Regions from separate parts of the Pseudoalteromonas sp. MMG012 genome, predicted to be linked through region 3. Evidence: predicted binding sites of a transcription regulator. Region 3 holds the regulator's gene; each other region holds the start of a gene.
The links. Region 3 encodes FliA, which starts transcription of late flagellar genes. Its sites were predicted from a motif close to CTAAAGNTNNNNNNNNNNNNGCCGATA; they were not measured.
Positions count from the first base shown of each region.

Region 1: the regulator FliA is predicted to act here: its motif matches at 2,046-2,072, upstream of pomA (flagellar motor protein PomA).
Region 2: the regulator FliA is predicted to act here: its motif matches at 2,633-2,659, upstream of J8L97_RS00880 (flagellin).

Region 1 is NZ_JAGJEF010000029.1:1,802-6,852, forward strand. Features, by position in the region: gene J8L97_RS11525 (hypothetical protein) at 1-54, opposite strand, end outside; gene J8L97_RS11530 (flagellar motor protein MotB) at 228-1,157, opposite strand; gene pomA (flagellar motor protein PomA) at 1,160-1,927, opposite strand; gene J8L97_RS11540 (exodeoxyribonuclease VII small subunit) at 2,229-2,471, shown strand; gene ispA ((2E,6E)-farnesyl diphosphate synthase) at 2,475-3,362, shown strand; gene dxs (1-deoxy-D-xylulose-5-phosphate synthase) at 3,468-5,051, shown strand, end outside.
Region 2 is NZ_JAGJEF010000002.1:5,282-10,332, reverse strand. Features, by position in the region: gene J8L97_RS00890 (flagellin) at 1-738, shown strand, start outside; gene J8L97_RS00885 (flagellin) at 1,635-2,600, shown strand; gene J8L97_RS00880 (flagellin) at 2,759-3,721, shown strand; gene J8L97_RS00875 (flagellar protein FlaG) at 3,808-4,221, shown strand; gene fliD (flagellar filament capping protein FliD) at 4,249-5,051, shown strand, end outside.
Region 3 is NZ_JAGJEF010000005.1:40,574-45,624, reverse strand. Features, by position in the region: gene J8L97_RS02865 (chemotaxis protein CheA) at 1-286, opposite strand, end outside; gene J8L97_RS02860 (protein phosphatase CheZ) at 302-1,084, opposite strand; gene cheY (chemotaxis response regulator CheY) at 1,104-1,487, opposite strand; gene J8L97_RS02850 (RNA polymerase sigma factor FliA) at 1,526-2,236, opposite strand; gene J8L97_RS02845 (MinD/ParA family protein) at 2,263-3,123, opposite strand; gene flhF (flagellar biosynthesis protein FlhF) at 3,116-4,633, opposite strand; gene flhA (flagellar biosynthesis protein FlhA) at 4,655-5,051, opposite strand, start outside.

The DNA.
Region 1 (5,051 bases), on a different contig from region 3:
CATTGCATGATCTCTTATCAGTAAGAGAATTGCATCTATATTATCAGGAAGCATTGAGTTAACCATAGTATTGCAATATTAAGCGCTCCGGCTAATCTTTTGGGTCTGTGCCTTCACCGTTACCACCTGGTAAATACACATATGAATTTTTAATTGACATTAGTTTCTCCTTATTTGAGTTGAGCTTTCGTAAAGTAGCCCAATTTGTTATCACAATCAAGTTTTGCTTAGTTTTCTCTCACTTCAATAGGCTCCGACTCTTTAGCCTTCCCTTGTAAGATTGATATTTCGACTCTTCTATTACGTCTTCTGTCTATATCATTTTCGTTGGGTACCATCGGTCTTGTGTCTGCGTGACCTACAACCACCAACCGGTTTTTATCAAAACCTCTCGCTTTCACCATTTCAGTTGCAACCGCAACCGCTCTGGTTGCTGATAAATCCCAATTATTACTGTAAAGCTCGTTGGTCACTTGAAAATCATCGGTATGTCCAGATACCGTTATTTCACCGGGTACATCCTTCAGTAATTCCGCAATATCTTGTATTACTGGTTTAAACTTTGGTTGTAAAAATGCACTGCCTGATGGAAAGGAGCCATTCTCTTGAATACGAATGATGATTTGCTGCCCCAAAGATTCGAGTTCAATTGCACCATCCATGATTTGTTTTTCCAATTGCTGGGCTATTTTTTTAACTAACTCATCGACTTGTTCTTGGTCTGCTGAAGAAACGGCCTGCTGCATAGATTGTTCTTGTGAGGTACTTTGTGACTCGCCGCCTCGCTTGTTACCTCTTTGCTCCTGTCGCCCGCCAGCAGAACTTTCATCGCCAGCCTGAAACTCTAACATTTGCTGCGTCATTTCCACGGTTTGCTGCTGAATTGTCTCGATTGGCGTAGGCTCAGGCTTACCAGGGGTAAACTCCATTGCAATTACACTGGTCCCCTTAGGGATATCCTTAACCTCTATTTTATTCTGCACACCAAATGCAAACTTCATTGAACCCGCAATTTGTTTAAACTTCAGTACATCCATTTCGGAGAAAGCAAGTAACAGCACAAAGAAGCACATAAGTAGTGACATCAAATCTGCAAAGGTGCCCATCCAAGCCGGTAAGCCTGGTGGGGGACATTTACACTCTTGCTCGTCAGACATGCTTACTCCTCTTTATCAGTGCCGCGTTTTGATTCAGCCAAATAATTTTTCAAAATCCCTTCTATTACCTTAGGGTTTTGGCCATCCTGAATTCCGAGAATCGCGTCCAATATTAGTCGTTGGTTTTGCTCCTCTTCATCCTTTCGCAATTCCAACTTTACCTGAATCGGGATCGCCACAACGTTCGCCAAAAAAGCACCATAAAGGGTCGTCAACAAAGCAACTGCCATTGCAGGACCGATGGCTTTAGGGTCATCCATGTTAGATAACATCGCAACTAAGCCAATCAATGTACCAATCATCCCCATTGCAGGTGCAATATCAGCCAAAGATTTAAATAATGACGCACCTTGTTCATGGCGAGAAGAAGTTAAGGAAATATCTTTTTGTAGTGTCGCTCTTACTACATCTGCGTCGTGGCCATCGACTAACATGTCAACTCCTTTACGCATAAATGCATTCGGTATTTCAGCTTCTTCTAAGGCTAAAAAACCACCTTTTCGCGCTGAATCCGCAAGTTCTACAGCTTTTTCTATTAGCTCTTCTGGCGTTTCAATCTTAAACATGAACGCCTTTCCCATCACTTTGCCAATACCGAAAAATTGCGGCATTGTGAAGTTAGACAAAACGATAAAAAGTGAGCCACCAAATACAATAACGGCTGAGGCGGAGTCAGCAAACATAGCGACTTCACCGTCACTACTCATAAACATAGACATGGCAATCAAGCCAATCGCGCCCAATATACCTATTACTGTTGCTAAATCCACATCCCCTCCAGAGAGTCTTATCTACTATTTTTCTAATTCTGACTGCTATGCGCTGTAACCTAATAAGGTGCCTATGCGACACATCCTCTTATAAAGAGAAAGTACCAGCCTTGTTGTTTATCGGCAAGCTACTGAATATCTTAACCCAATTATATTAAAAACCCGAAAAATTGCGAACAAAGGCGTATGAGTATCTACCTCACAGTTTAGCGTAAAAAAATACGCTTATCTTTGACCTAGTACGCTATTGCCCCTAAAATTGAGCTCTTTTATCCAATAAGCCCAATAAAGAGACGTGACCATGGCTGTAAAGAAACCAGAAAACCTCAGCTTTGAAGAAGCGATACACGAGCTAGAAAGCATTGTGAGTGCAATGGAACAAGGTGAGCTGACTTTGGAGCAGTCATTGAAACAATTTGAAAGAGGTATTTTACTGGCTAATGCATCAAATCAGAAGTTACACACAGCAGAACAAAAAGTAGCCATCCTTATGGGTAGTGACACGCAAAGCGATACAATACCATTCACAGGCAGTACGGATTAAGTTGTGAATTTAAAAATAGAAATAAGCAATGCTCAACAGCGAGTTAGTCAGTTTATCGGTAATTACTTTAAGCAAGATTTAATCACCGATGAAACAGTCAAGGCCGCAACATTTTACAGTATCAATAATGGCGGTAAGCGTTTAAGGCCATTTTTAGTGTATGCAACAGGTAATATACTCGGCGCTCGTATTGAAGATCTCGATGTTATTGCAGCTGCTATTGAATGTATTCATAGTTACTCCCTCGTTCACGATGACCTTCCCGCAATGGATGACGATGACTTACGACGCGGAAAACCCACATGCCATATACAGTTTAATGAGGCACAAGCTATTTTAGCCGGCGATGCGCTGCAAAGCCTCGCATTTGAGTTAATTGCAGAGCACCGCTTTGCTATACCTGAATCTCGTCAATTACGCATGATTCAAGTACTATCAAAAGCTGCTGGATTACAAGGAATGGTCGGCGGTCAAGCATTAGACATTGCCGCAACTGATAAAGTTGTTAGCCTTGACGAGTTAGAAAAAATTCACCGCTTAAAAACTGGGGCTTTGTTGACCTGTGCAATTGAATTAGGTGCCCTTTGTTCTCCAAATATGAATGAGACTGACTTTACAACATTACAGCAGTATGGACAGAATATCGGGCTCGCATTTCAAGTTCAAGACGACATCTTAGATATTGAAGGTGACACCTATACGCTCGGTAAACCACAAGGTTCTGATATAGGCAATAATAAGTCGACTTATCCTGCAATACTTGGTATGCCTGGAGCAAAACAAAAAGCGCAAGCTCTAACAACACAAGCAATAGAAAAGCTCAATCATATTAATGCAGATACAGAGTTGCTCGCACAATTAGCAAAATACATAGTTGAACGCGATCATTAACGTCAATTCATGACGTATTAATGACGAAGTTGCATAAATAGATAAAATTAACCACTGGCTTTGTATATAATTACGCAAGGTTTGAGTAGGACATATATAAATACAATGATATTTGATAGTAGCAAGTACCCTTTATTGGCTTTAGCAGAAGAGCCTGAGCAACTGCGCCAGTTACCGCAACATAAATTACCTTCTTTTAGTAATGAGTTGAGGGATTATCTGCTTAACTCAGTTTCGCAAAGTAGTGGCCATTTTGCATCTGGCTTAGGGACCGTGGAACTCACTGTCGCACTTCATTATGTCTATAATACACCTGAAGACCGACTGATCTGGGATGTTGGTCATCAAGCCTACCCTCATAAAATTTTGACCGGCCGACGCGATCAAATTCATACTATTAGACAGAAAGAAGGTCTGCACCCTTTTCCTTACCGGGAAGAAAGCCAATACGATACGTTCAGTGTTGGTCATTCTAGTACGTCTATTTCAGCAGCATTGGGAATGTCAATTGCAGCTAAAAAAGAAGGCAAAGGTCGTAAAACTGTGGCTGTAATTGGTGATGGTGCAATTACCGCAGGCATGGCATTTGAAGCAATGAATCATGCTGGAGATATAAAATCAGACATGTTGATCATATTAAATGACAACGAAATGTCTATTTCTGAAAATGTCGGTGCATTAACCAATCACTTTGCGAAAATACTCTCTGGCAGTTTTTATACGAATATCCGCGAGGGCAGTAAAAAATTATTGTCTGGCGTCCCCCCTGTTAAAGAGCTGGCAAGCAAAGTAGAAGAACACCTAAAGGGGATGGTGATACCAGGCACGTTCTTTGAGGAATTAGGCCTCAATTACATAGGGCCAATTGATGGTCATGATGTCAACATGCTTGTCGATACATTGCGTAATATGCGCAACCTAAAAGGGCCTCAGATACTTCATATTAAAACACAAAAAGGAAAAGGTTATGAACCTGCTGAGGCCGACCCAATTGGCTATCATGCCGTACCAAAATTTGATCCTACCATCCATAGCTTGCCTAAATCTAAACCAGCCGCGGCTACATTCTCGAAAGTATTCGGTCAATGGTTATGTGATATGGCTGAACAAGATCCGAGGCTGATGGCAATCACCCCTGCGATGCGAGAAGGCTCAGGCATGGTGCAGTTTTCAAAACAGTATCCGCAGCAATACTTTGATGTTGCGATTGCTGAACAGCATGCAGTTACACTCGCAGCGGGTTTTGCATGTGAAGGCTTAAAGCCTGTTGTCGCAATTTATTCTAGCTTTTTACAGCGAGCTTACGATCAGTTAATTCATGATGTCGCATTACAAAACCTGCCCGTACTATTTGCTATTGACAGGGCTGGTATTGTGGGAGCTGATGGCGAAACACACCAAGGTGCCTACGATCTAAGCTTTATGCGCTGTATTCCAAATATGGTTATTATGGCACCCAGTGATACCAACGAATGTCGGAAAATGCTCTATACAGGGTTTCAATGTAACCAACCTGTTGCAGTGCGCTATCCTAGAGGCAGTGCAGGCACTGCGGAAATTCAAATGCAAATGCAGGCATTGGAACTAGGTAAAGCAAAGCGTATTCGAGATGGTAATAAAGTGGCTATTCTTAACTTTGGTACATTACTTGAAAATGCACAGCTGGCTGCTGATGAACATGATGCTACT
Region 2 (5,051 bases), on a different contig from region 3:
CAAACAGCTGAAGGCGCGATGGATGAAGTTACATCTATGTTCCAGCGTGTACGTACGCTTTCACAACAAGCAGCAAATGGGTCAAACACTGATGAAGATAGACTGGCGATTCAAGAAGAAATTCGCTCATTGTCTTCTGAAGTAAACCGGGTTGCAGCTGATACAACGTTTGGTGGTCAAAACCTATTAGACGGCACATATTCTGCAAATTTCCAAGTTGGTGCTGATGCAATACAAACGATTGGTTTTAGTATGCAGAGTGTCGGTGGAACAGCGAATAGTTTAGCGGGAAACAACGGTTTTACTATGTCAGGTATTGCTGGTGTTGCAAGTGGTGTAACAGGGGCATCATTAAGTACTACAACGGGCACAATTAGTACAACAGTTGGCGCTTCAGCAGATAACACGGCATTCTCTGATGTATTTACGGCAGATGGAATTTCAGTGTCATCTCAAGCAAATGCACAAGCAGTAATGGCGGGAATGGATGCGCTTATCGCAGTAGTTGATAAGAAACGTGCAGAGTTAGGTGCGGTACAAAACCGTTTCCAATCTACAATTCGAAACCAAGCGAATATCTCAGAGAACTTGTCAGCTGCGAAATCACGTATTAAAGATACGGACTTTGCACAAGAAACTGCAAGCTTAACTAAAATGCAGATCTTGCAACAAGCAAGCCAAACGATTTTGAGTCAGGCAAACCAACGTCCACAAGCAGCTTTAAGTTTACTAGGATAATTTCGAACGGTAATTTGGAAGTTGGTGTCCGTGCTTGATGGGGTATTAACACGGACACCGAATTGGATAACAAAGCGGAGGAGCTTAAAATCCAATAGCGTTCATCAATTCAATGAACAAGTATTTATAAGCATAAGCTATGCCAATGTTTATGCTAATTTATTGACACTCACTCTCAAACTTTAAAAAAAGGGGCCTTAGGCTCCTTTTTTTTATTTAAAATCACGTCGTTTTTGTATCTAAACTTAGAGCTAGTTTATTAATTTATTGAAAGTGGCAGCTTATTGCCATAGCCCATCAAATATAAATACCCTTAAATTTACTTTCTTATATAGATGGAGATATTCTTATTAGTAGATGTAGGGCATTTCACTTGATGGTATTGCAACTTCCCCTAAATATGCATACTGGTAGAGGTTATGATTGAACAATAAAATCGCGTCCCGGCGTTTTATTGGAGAACTTTCGCGTTATCTTTGAACTTTTTACCAGTAAAATTGATAGAGGTAGATATTACCGGTGCAAAACAGAAGTTGTGGCAAATAGAGTTTTAGCGTTTTTTTGAATCTATAAGAGAATTAAGTTACTTAGGCCCAAATCAAAAGGATTTTACAGCACGAGAATCGTTCGACCTCCCTCATCTATATAAAGCACCTTTAAGTAATAGGTGTGTTTAGCTGTGATGCAGATTACCCCAAACAGATGTTTTTATATTTTCATATTCAATACTTGGCCTGTCTTTTGCTTTATTACTATTGAATGGTACTAAAACCATGCAAATGGCAGTTTTTTGCCCCATCGGCAAAATAGGTTTGACGATAAAAATTGCCACTTTGTATATAGACAATTGAAGCTGATAAATGTTCAGCTTTGACTTGAAATAGAGAGAATGAGTTATGGCTTTATTTGTAAATACTAACGTCAGTGCATTGAATGCTCAGCGTCAATTAACCAATTCAGGTAATGAATTAGATACATCATTTAAACGTTTGTCGTCTGGCCTTCGAATTAATAGTGCAGCCGATGATGCTGCTGGCCTTCAAATTTCAGATCGTCTTCAATCGCAAATATTGGGATTAGGGCAAGGTAATCGAAATGCCAATGATGGTATATCTTTAGCGCAAACAGCTGAAGGTGCCATGGAAGAAACAACGCAAATGTTTCAGCGTATTCGTACTTTGTCTCAACAGGCGGCAAATGGTTCAAATACAGATGAAGATAGATTGGCAATTCAAGAGGAAATTCGTCAATTAGCATCTGAAGTGAATCGGGTTGCAAGTGATACGACGTTTGGTGGACAAAATTTACTTGATGGTTCGTATGCAGCGAATTTCCAAGTCGGTGCAGATGCAGTACAGACTATTGGGTTTAGTATGCAGAGTGTAGGTGGAACCGCAAATAGCTTAGCAGCTAATGGTGGTTTTACTCTTTCAGGAGTTGCAGGTGTAGCCAGTGGTGTATCAGGTGCATCATTAAGTGCGACAACCGGAACAATTAGTACAAATGTTGGTACTTCAGCGGATAACACTGCATTTTCAGATGTCTTTACCGTGGATGGTATTAGTGTATCGAGCCAAGCAAATGCTCAAGCTGTATTTGCTGGTATGGATGCATTAATTGCAGTTGTCGATAAAAAGCGAGCTGAGCTCGGTGCGGTACAAAACCGATTCCAATCTACGATTCGGAATCAGGCGAATATTTCAGAAAACTTATCATCTGCAAAATCACGTATTAAAGATGCAGACTTTGCTTTAGAAACAGCAAAGTTGACAAAAAATCAAATATTACAACAAGCTAGCCAAACAATACTAGGTCAAGCGAATCAGCGGCCTCAAGCAGCATTGAGCTTATTACAAGGCTAATTAATATAATTTAATTTATTTTACAAATATAGCTAAAGCTTTCGCTCCAATCGCCGATAGCGGAATTAGAGAACTATCAATCTAGGACTCTAATTCGGTAATTAGCAGGGTAGGGGTATCCCGCTATTTACCTTATCTAAGATGAAGCGGAGGCTATTATGGCTTTATATGTAAACACTAATGTGAGTTCTTTGAACGCACAAAGACAGTTGAATAATTCAGCAAACTCGCTGGATACCTCGTTCAAACGCCTGTCATCAGGTATGCGTATTAACAGCGCCAGAGATGATGCAGCAGGTATGCAGGTTTCAAACAGACTGACTGGTCAGATAAATGGCCTAAATCAAGGTATACGAAATGCCAATGATGGTATTTCATTAGCACAAACGGCTGAAGGTGCGCTGGACGAAACAACACAAATGTTTCAACGAGTTAGAACTTTGGCGCAACAAGCTGCGAATGGGTCGAATACGGATGAAGATAGACTTGCGATTCAAGAAGAGATTCGTTCGTTATCAGCAGAAGTTAACCGAGTTGCAGAAGATACAACTTTTGGCGGCCAGAACTTATTAGATGGTACCTATGATGCAAACTTTCAGGTAGGTGCTGATGCTGTTCAAACCATCGGTTTTAGTATGAAAAGTATAGGTGGTACAGCCAATTCAATTACTGCAGATGGTGGTTTTACATTGTCAGGCATTGCAGGTGTCGCCAGTGGTGTTACAGGTGCCTCGTTAAGTGCTACAACGGGTACGATTAGTACCACAGTTGGCGCTTCAGCAGATAATACGGCATTTTCTGATGTCTTTACTGCGACAGGTATTTCAGTATCTTCACAAGCCAATGCACAGGCAGTATTTGCCGGTATGGATGCATTAATCGCAGTAGTTGATAAAAAGCGAGCAGAGCTTGGTGCGGTACAAAACCGATTCCAATCTACGATTAGAAACCAATCAAACGTATCAGAAAACCTAACAGCTGCGCGTTCTCGGATCAGAGATACAGACTTTGCACAAGAAACGGCAAGCTTAACTAAAATGCAAATTTTACAACAAGCGAGTAGTTCTATTTTGAGCCAAGCAAATCAGCGTCCACAAGTCGCGTTGTCATTATTGGGTTAAGAAAGAAGTAGCATACGGCAAACTTGGATGTAATACATTCTAGTTTGCCGTATGCTATAATTAGTTTAAGTATTAGGAGATCTGTTATGAGCAACATTGACCCTTCAAATGGCATCGCCAATATTTTGACATCGACGTTGAAACAAGATGTTGGTGAAAACGACTCAAGCTTTACGCGAGCACTAGAAAAAACAAAAAATACGACAGAAGATCGTCAGGGGGAGCTGAAAACTGACACCCCTCAAGAGCGGCAAACGTTAATCGATACAGTTCAAAAGAATTTAGACAAAGTGAATGAGTTTTTACCAGTCACCTCTACAAATTTGTCATTCGAATTCGGAGAGAACGGGGATCCACCTTTTATTAGAGTAATTGACAAAGATAACGATGAGGTGATCCGTGAAATCCCGTCAGAAGAATTTCGAGAAGTAGCTAAGGCTTTAGATGAGTTTGCCGATAAGTTAGTAAGCAAAGGCGTTTTACTGAATGAAACAGTATAAACGTTGTTAATTTTTAGGAGGTAACGTATGCCACTTATTACTTCAGCAGGTGTAGGGTCTGGATTAGACTTAGAAAGTATTATAAGAGCGTCTGTGGATGCGGAAAGTACACCAAAGCTAGCTGCGTTTGGAAGAAAGCAAGAGTCATTAAAAGTAGAGCTTTCCGCTATTGGTGAAGTAAAGTCGGCTGCCTCAAAATTAAATGATACGATTGAAAAGCTTGCAGACCCAGAAAACTTTGGTAAACGTAAGGCTACTGTTGCACAGCCAACCTCGGGAGATTTGATTAGCGTTACACCAACAAAAGATATTTCTGTTGGTAATTTTGATATTGCGGTTAATCAATTAGCGCAGGGAAGCAGAGCAGTAACAGCTGATAATGCATTTTCATCTGTCGATGATGTTGTTACAGCTTCAGGAGGGACTCTGACCTTCAAAGCTGGCGCGGATAAAACATTTGATCTTACCTTGAGCGCAGGTGCAACCCTTGCAGAGCTGCGAGATGCGATAAATGCATCTGAGCAAAATTTTGGTGTGACCGCAAATATTGTAAACACAGGTGACCCGAGTATTGGATCTAAGCTTGTACTTACTTCTAATGTGAGTGGGGATGGCAATAATTTGGTTATCACCAGTGATGGATCTGAACTTGATGCAATTGAAACTTATGATGCATCAACGAATGCGTCTGGTGGAATGACTATAGGTGCAGATGACCAAGCTCAGAATGCGAAAATTACTATCGATGGCTTAGCTGTAACAAGCGATACTAATACCTTCAAAAACGCTGTACAAGATATGACGATTAAAGCGTTGAAAACGAGTGAAAA
Region 3 (5,051 bases):
ATGACTGTAGAATCACATCCATCAATTCGGAGCTAACGCCTCTTTGCCCTTGCCTTAATACATCAAACACATTTTCAGCACCATGACATGCATCAACGAGTTCGGTCATACTTAAGAAGCCGGCTCCGCCTTTGACAGTATGGAAACCTCGGAATATGGCGTTCAATAACTCCTTATCTTCAGGATTGTTCTCCAGTTCTACCAGTTGTTCTGATAATAGCTCTAGAATTTCTCCTGCTTCAACAAGAAAGTCTTGTAAGATATCTTCATCGACTTCAAAGCTCATGTACCTACTCTCCTATTAGAAGCCTAAACTAGACAATAAATCATCTACTTCATCTTGCCCAGAAACCACATCATCGCGAGTATCCGCATCCAATATGGGGCCTTCGGGACCTGATATAGCATCTATGTCTACTTCAGTTGCTTGAACTACCGCTTGCTCAGCGATTACGTCACTTTCTTGGGCTGGTAGTTCATCAGTCGTACCAAAAACGGTAAGCATATGGATAAGGTTATCTTCAACTTCCCTGACAAGTTCAATAACACGGCGAATAACTTGACCGGTTAAATCTTGATAATCTTGTGCCATTAGCACGTTAGTCATCAGGCCCTGTAACTCGTCAGTACGAGTTTGAGAGCCCTGCATAAAACGATCTAGGTCATGACAAAGCGTTTTAAATTCACCGAGTTGGATATCTCGGCTCATTAAACGATCCCACGTAGGCTTTATCTCTGAGATCTCGTCACCTAACTGTTGCGCTAAAGGTAAGCTAGCCTCTATTGCATCCATTGTTTTGTTAGCTGCATTCTCAGTCATTTCCATGACATAATTTAAACGTTGTTTAGCGTCAGGAATGGCTTCAGTCGTCAAATCAGCAAGGCGAGTATCGAGTTCGAAACTTTTTAGAGACTCATGCAATTGACGGGTTAATTTACCCACCTCCGCAAACAACTCGGACTGTTCTTTATTCGCAGCATCCAGTATAAGTTGGTCTGCTTTATCTTGCTCACCTTGTTCCAAATAAACAACAAGTTGTTTAGCTTGCTCAAGGGTGATTTGAGGCACAGAAGGCGTTGACATAAGCCTCTCCTTCTTATTGTTAACCTAAACGTTCAAACACTTTTTCTAACTTAGTTTTTAGCGTTCCTGCAGTAAACGGTTTAACTATATATCCATTTACACCAGCTTGCGCAGCAGCTACTATCTGCTCTTTTTTCGCTTCTGCTGTTACCATCAGAACAGGTATGTGCTTTAAACTATCGTCAGCCCTAATTGCACGCAATAAATCTATTCCTTGCATACCTGGCATATTCCAGTCTGTTACAACAAAATCAAACTCTTGATTTTGAAGCATAGGAAGCGCCGTACTTCCATCATCAGCTTCTTGTACATTTGTAAAGCCTAAGTCTCTAAGTAAGTTTTTGATTATTCTCCTCATTGTAGAAAAATCATCAACCACGAGAATTTTCATGTTTTTATCCAAAACATCCTCCAGTGAGGTTTCAACCTATTATTTTTACTCTAATTGACCCAGTCATTGATTTTAGCTTTGAGCTTTATCATTGCCTGCCCATGGATTTGGCTAACACGAGATTCACTAACATCAAGTATCTGGCCTATTTCTTTTAAATTCATTTCGTCGTTATAGTAAAGAGAGAGTACTAAACTATCCCTTTCTGGTAGCGATTGTATCGCTGTCAGCAACGATTCATTAAAACGTTCATTTTTAACGTTATTAAAAGGTTTGTCTAGCGATAAATCATGGTTTGCAGGAGTAATCACGTCTTCATCAACGCCTAAATCCTCGATACCGATAATTTTACTCGCATTTACATCATGTAGAATATGATGGTACTCATCTAACGTAATATCAAGTTTTTCAGCAATTTCAATATCTTTTGGTTCTCTTCCCAACGCAGATTCAAGGAAAGATATCGCTTCAGCCACCGTCCTGCTGTTTTTATGAACAGAACGTGGAGCCCAATCGCCTCGGCGGATTTCATCCAACATCGCGCCCCGGATCCGAATACCCGCGAATGTTTCAAAACTTGCCCCTTTACTGGCGTCAAAGTTTTTTGACGCCTCGATGAGACCAATCATACCTGATTGAATTAAATCATCTAATTGAATATTTGCAGGTAGCCTTGCCAATAAATGGCATGCCACCTTTTTTACAAGTGATGCATGACGTTCAACCACCATGCTCAAGTGTTCTGTTGTTTGATACCCCATCGCTTTACTCACCGATGATGCCATAGTTACCCATTGACAAGTTGTTCAATAAAAAACTCTAAATGCCCTGATGGCTGATGTGGTATAGGCCATTTAGCGGCCTTGCTTGCCAGCCCACGAAATGCAACCGCGGCTGGAGACTTAGGAAATAGCTCAACAATTGTTTTTTGACGCCGCGAAGACTTTCGCATGTTTTCGTCATACGGAACTGTTGCAACAAGCTCAAGTGCCACATCTAAGAATCTATCCGTCACTTTAGACAGTTTAGCAAATAACTCTTGGCCTTCTCTTAAACTACGCACCATATTCGCAACTATTTTAAATTTGTAAACGCCATGCTCTCTGCTTAAAACTTTAATCAATGCATAAGCATCTGTAATGGACGTTGGCTCATCACATACAACGACCATTACGTCCTGTGCTGCTCTAGAGAAGCTTAGCACCATATCCGAGATACCGGCGGCAGTATCTACAATTAAAATGTCAAATTCAGTATTTAACTCACTAAATGCCCGGATCAACCCAGCATGCTCTGCCGGTGTAAGCTCAACCATATTCTGTGAGCCGGATGTCGCAGGCACTATTTTTATGCCTGCTGGCCCTTCAACTAAAATCTCATCTAGCTCACATTCGCCCGATAAAACATGAGATAAATTCTTTTCGACACGCAGACCCAACATGACATCACAATTTGCCAACCCTAAATCAGCGTCTAAAACTAATACTCTGTTACCTTGTTGACCTAACGCTATAGCCGTGTTCAAAGACACATTGGTTTTACCCACGCCACCCTTACCACCAGTAACGGCTATGACTTTAACACCATGGTTATTATTTTGATTCATCCTACGCAGGCCACTTGCTTGATCTAAAACTGTGTTAATCATACATTCCTACTGTCTGAGACGCCACTGCTTCGCGCCTCGAATGTTGTGCTTTTATTCTCTTTAAATACAATTGCTCAGCTTTTTTGACTAACTTTTGAGCATTTGCCACTCGAATGTCTTCTGGCACCCGTTGACCATTAGTAAGATACCCTATTGGCAAGCGATTTTGAATCGCAATACTGATAATCTCACCTAAACTTAGACATTCATCAAGTTTTGTGAAAATACAGCCACTTAAATTTACTTTTTGAAAGTGACGGACCGACTCTTGTAAAACATGCATCTGTGAAGTCGCACTTAATACTAAATAACTTCTAATATCAACTCTTGCACTACGCATTAAAGTATTTAATTGTTCTGTTAATCGCAAATCTCTTTGACTCATTCCTGCTGTGTCTATTAATACTAGACGCTTATTGCGTAAATGATATAAAACTTCTGCTAATTCATTGGCATCTTTTACTTGCTTTACAGGACAACCTATAATCCGGCCATATGTCGCTAACTGCTCATAAGCACCTATTCTATACGTATCTGTCGTAATTAGCGCTACTTTGTCAGCTCCATATTTTTGTGCGCCTAATGCCGCAAGTTTTGCCACAGTGGTTGTTTTACCCACACCAGTTGGACCAACTAACGCATAAACACCACCTTGGCGTAAGATATCATTATTGGTTGTATGCATTTGGTTTACGACCATATTAAGCAATGCATTCCATGCTTCTTTGCGCGAAACATCATCTGGAATAAAACACGCCATTTGTTCCGCAACCTCTGAATCAATCCCCATACCTTGCAGGCGATCAATTAAACAGGCTCTAGTAGGATCTCTGCGTGCCATATCTTGTTGCATCAATCCGGAAACTTGGTGCTCTAACAACTGACGAATTGCATTCATTTCTTCGCGCATTGACGTCATTTCGTCTGGCTGGACTTCATCTGACTGTTTAACTATATCATCACCAAATCCAGACTCTAATTCATCCTCAAACTTCCAATCAGCGTTGCTTTCAGTGTGACGAGCTGAAATATCCATTGGTTTTGATTTCGTTGGTCTAACATGACTTTGTTGAGTCGGCGCGCTTTGACGCTGTCCCATTGAACCATATTGACCACCGACTTCTGCATGCTTATTGAATACTTGGTCTGTATCAATACCAGATTGCGAAAACATCGATGCCAACTCAGGAGAACGGGGACGAGGTGCTTGGCGCTCTAACAGAGCTTGCAAGCTATCTGCAACTTGAGCTTGTGGCTCAGGCCGTGCTCTTTGAGGCTCTGGACGTATAAATCTAGGCGGTTGTGATTGCGGTTGCGTAACCGTTTCTGCTAGATTTTCTGAAACCTGAGGTTGTTTCACTAGTTCTCGGTCATTATCTACCGCTGCAACGATCTCAACACCATCTGCCAACTTTTTATTTGACATGATTACAGCATCAACGCCAAGTTCTTCTTTGACTTCCTTTAATGCTGTGCGCATATCTTTAGCAAAAAAACGTTTAATTTTCATGTTACAACCCCTTGAGTCCTATTATTGTCCAACTGAGCTCACAATCTTGATTTGCCTTTCATCTGGTACTTCTTGATATGACATCACTCGAAGTCCAGGTATTGTATGTTTAACAAATCTTGAGAGCACACTTCTCAACATACCTGAGGTTAATAAAATAGACGGGTCACCTAACATTTCTTGCGTTTGATGCGCTTCTCGTAACGATTCTTGAAGCCGCTCCGCAAGGCCTGGTTCGATACCTGCCCCTTCATCACCTGCGTTCTGAAGTGACTGATGCAACATCTGTTCCAACTCAGGCGCCAATGTTATGACAGGGATTTCTTCCGCAGCTCCTACTGCATCTTGAATAATCAATCGTCGTAACGAGATTCGTACAGCCGCGGTGAGTACATCTGGGTCTTGACTACGAGGACCA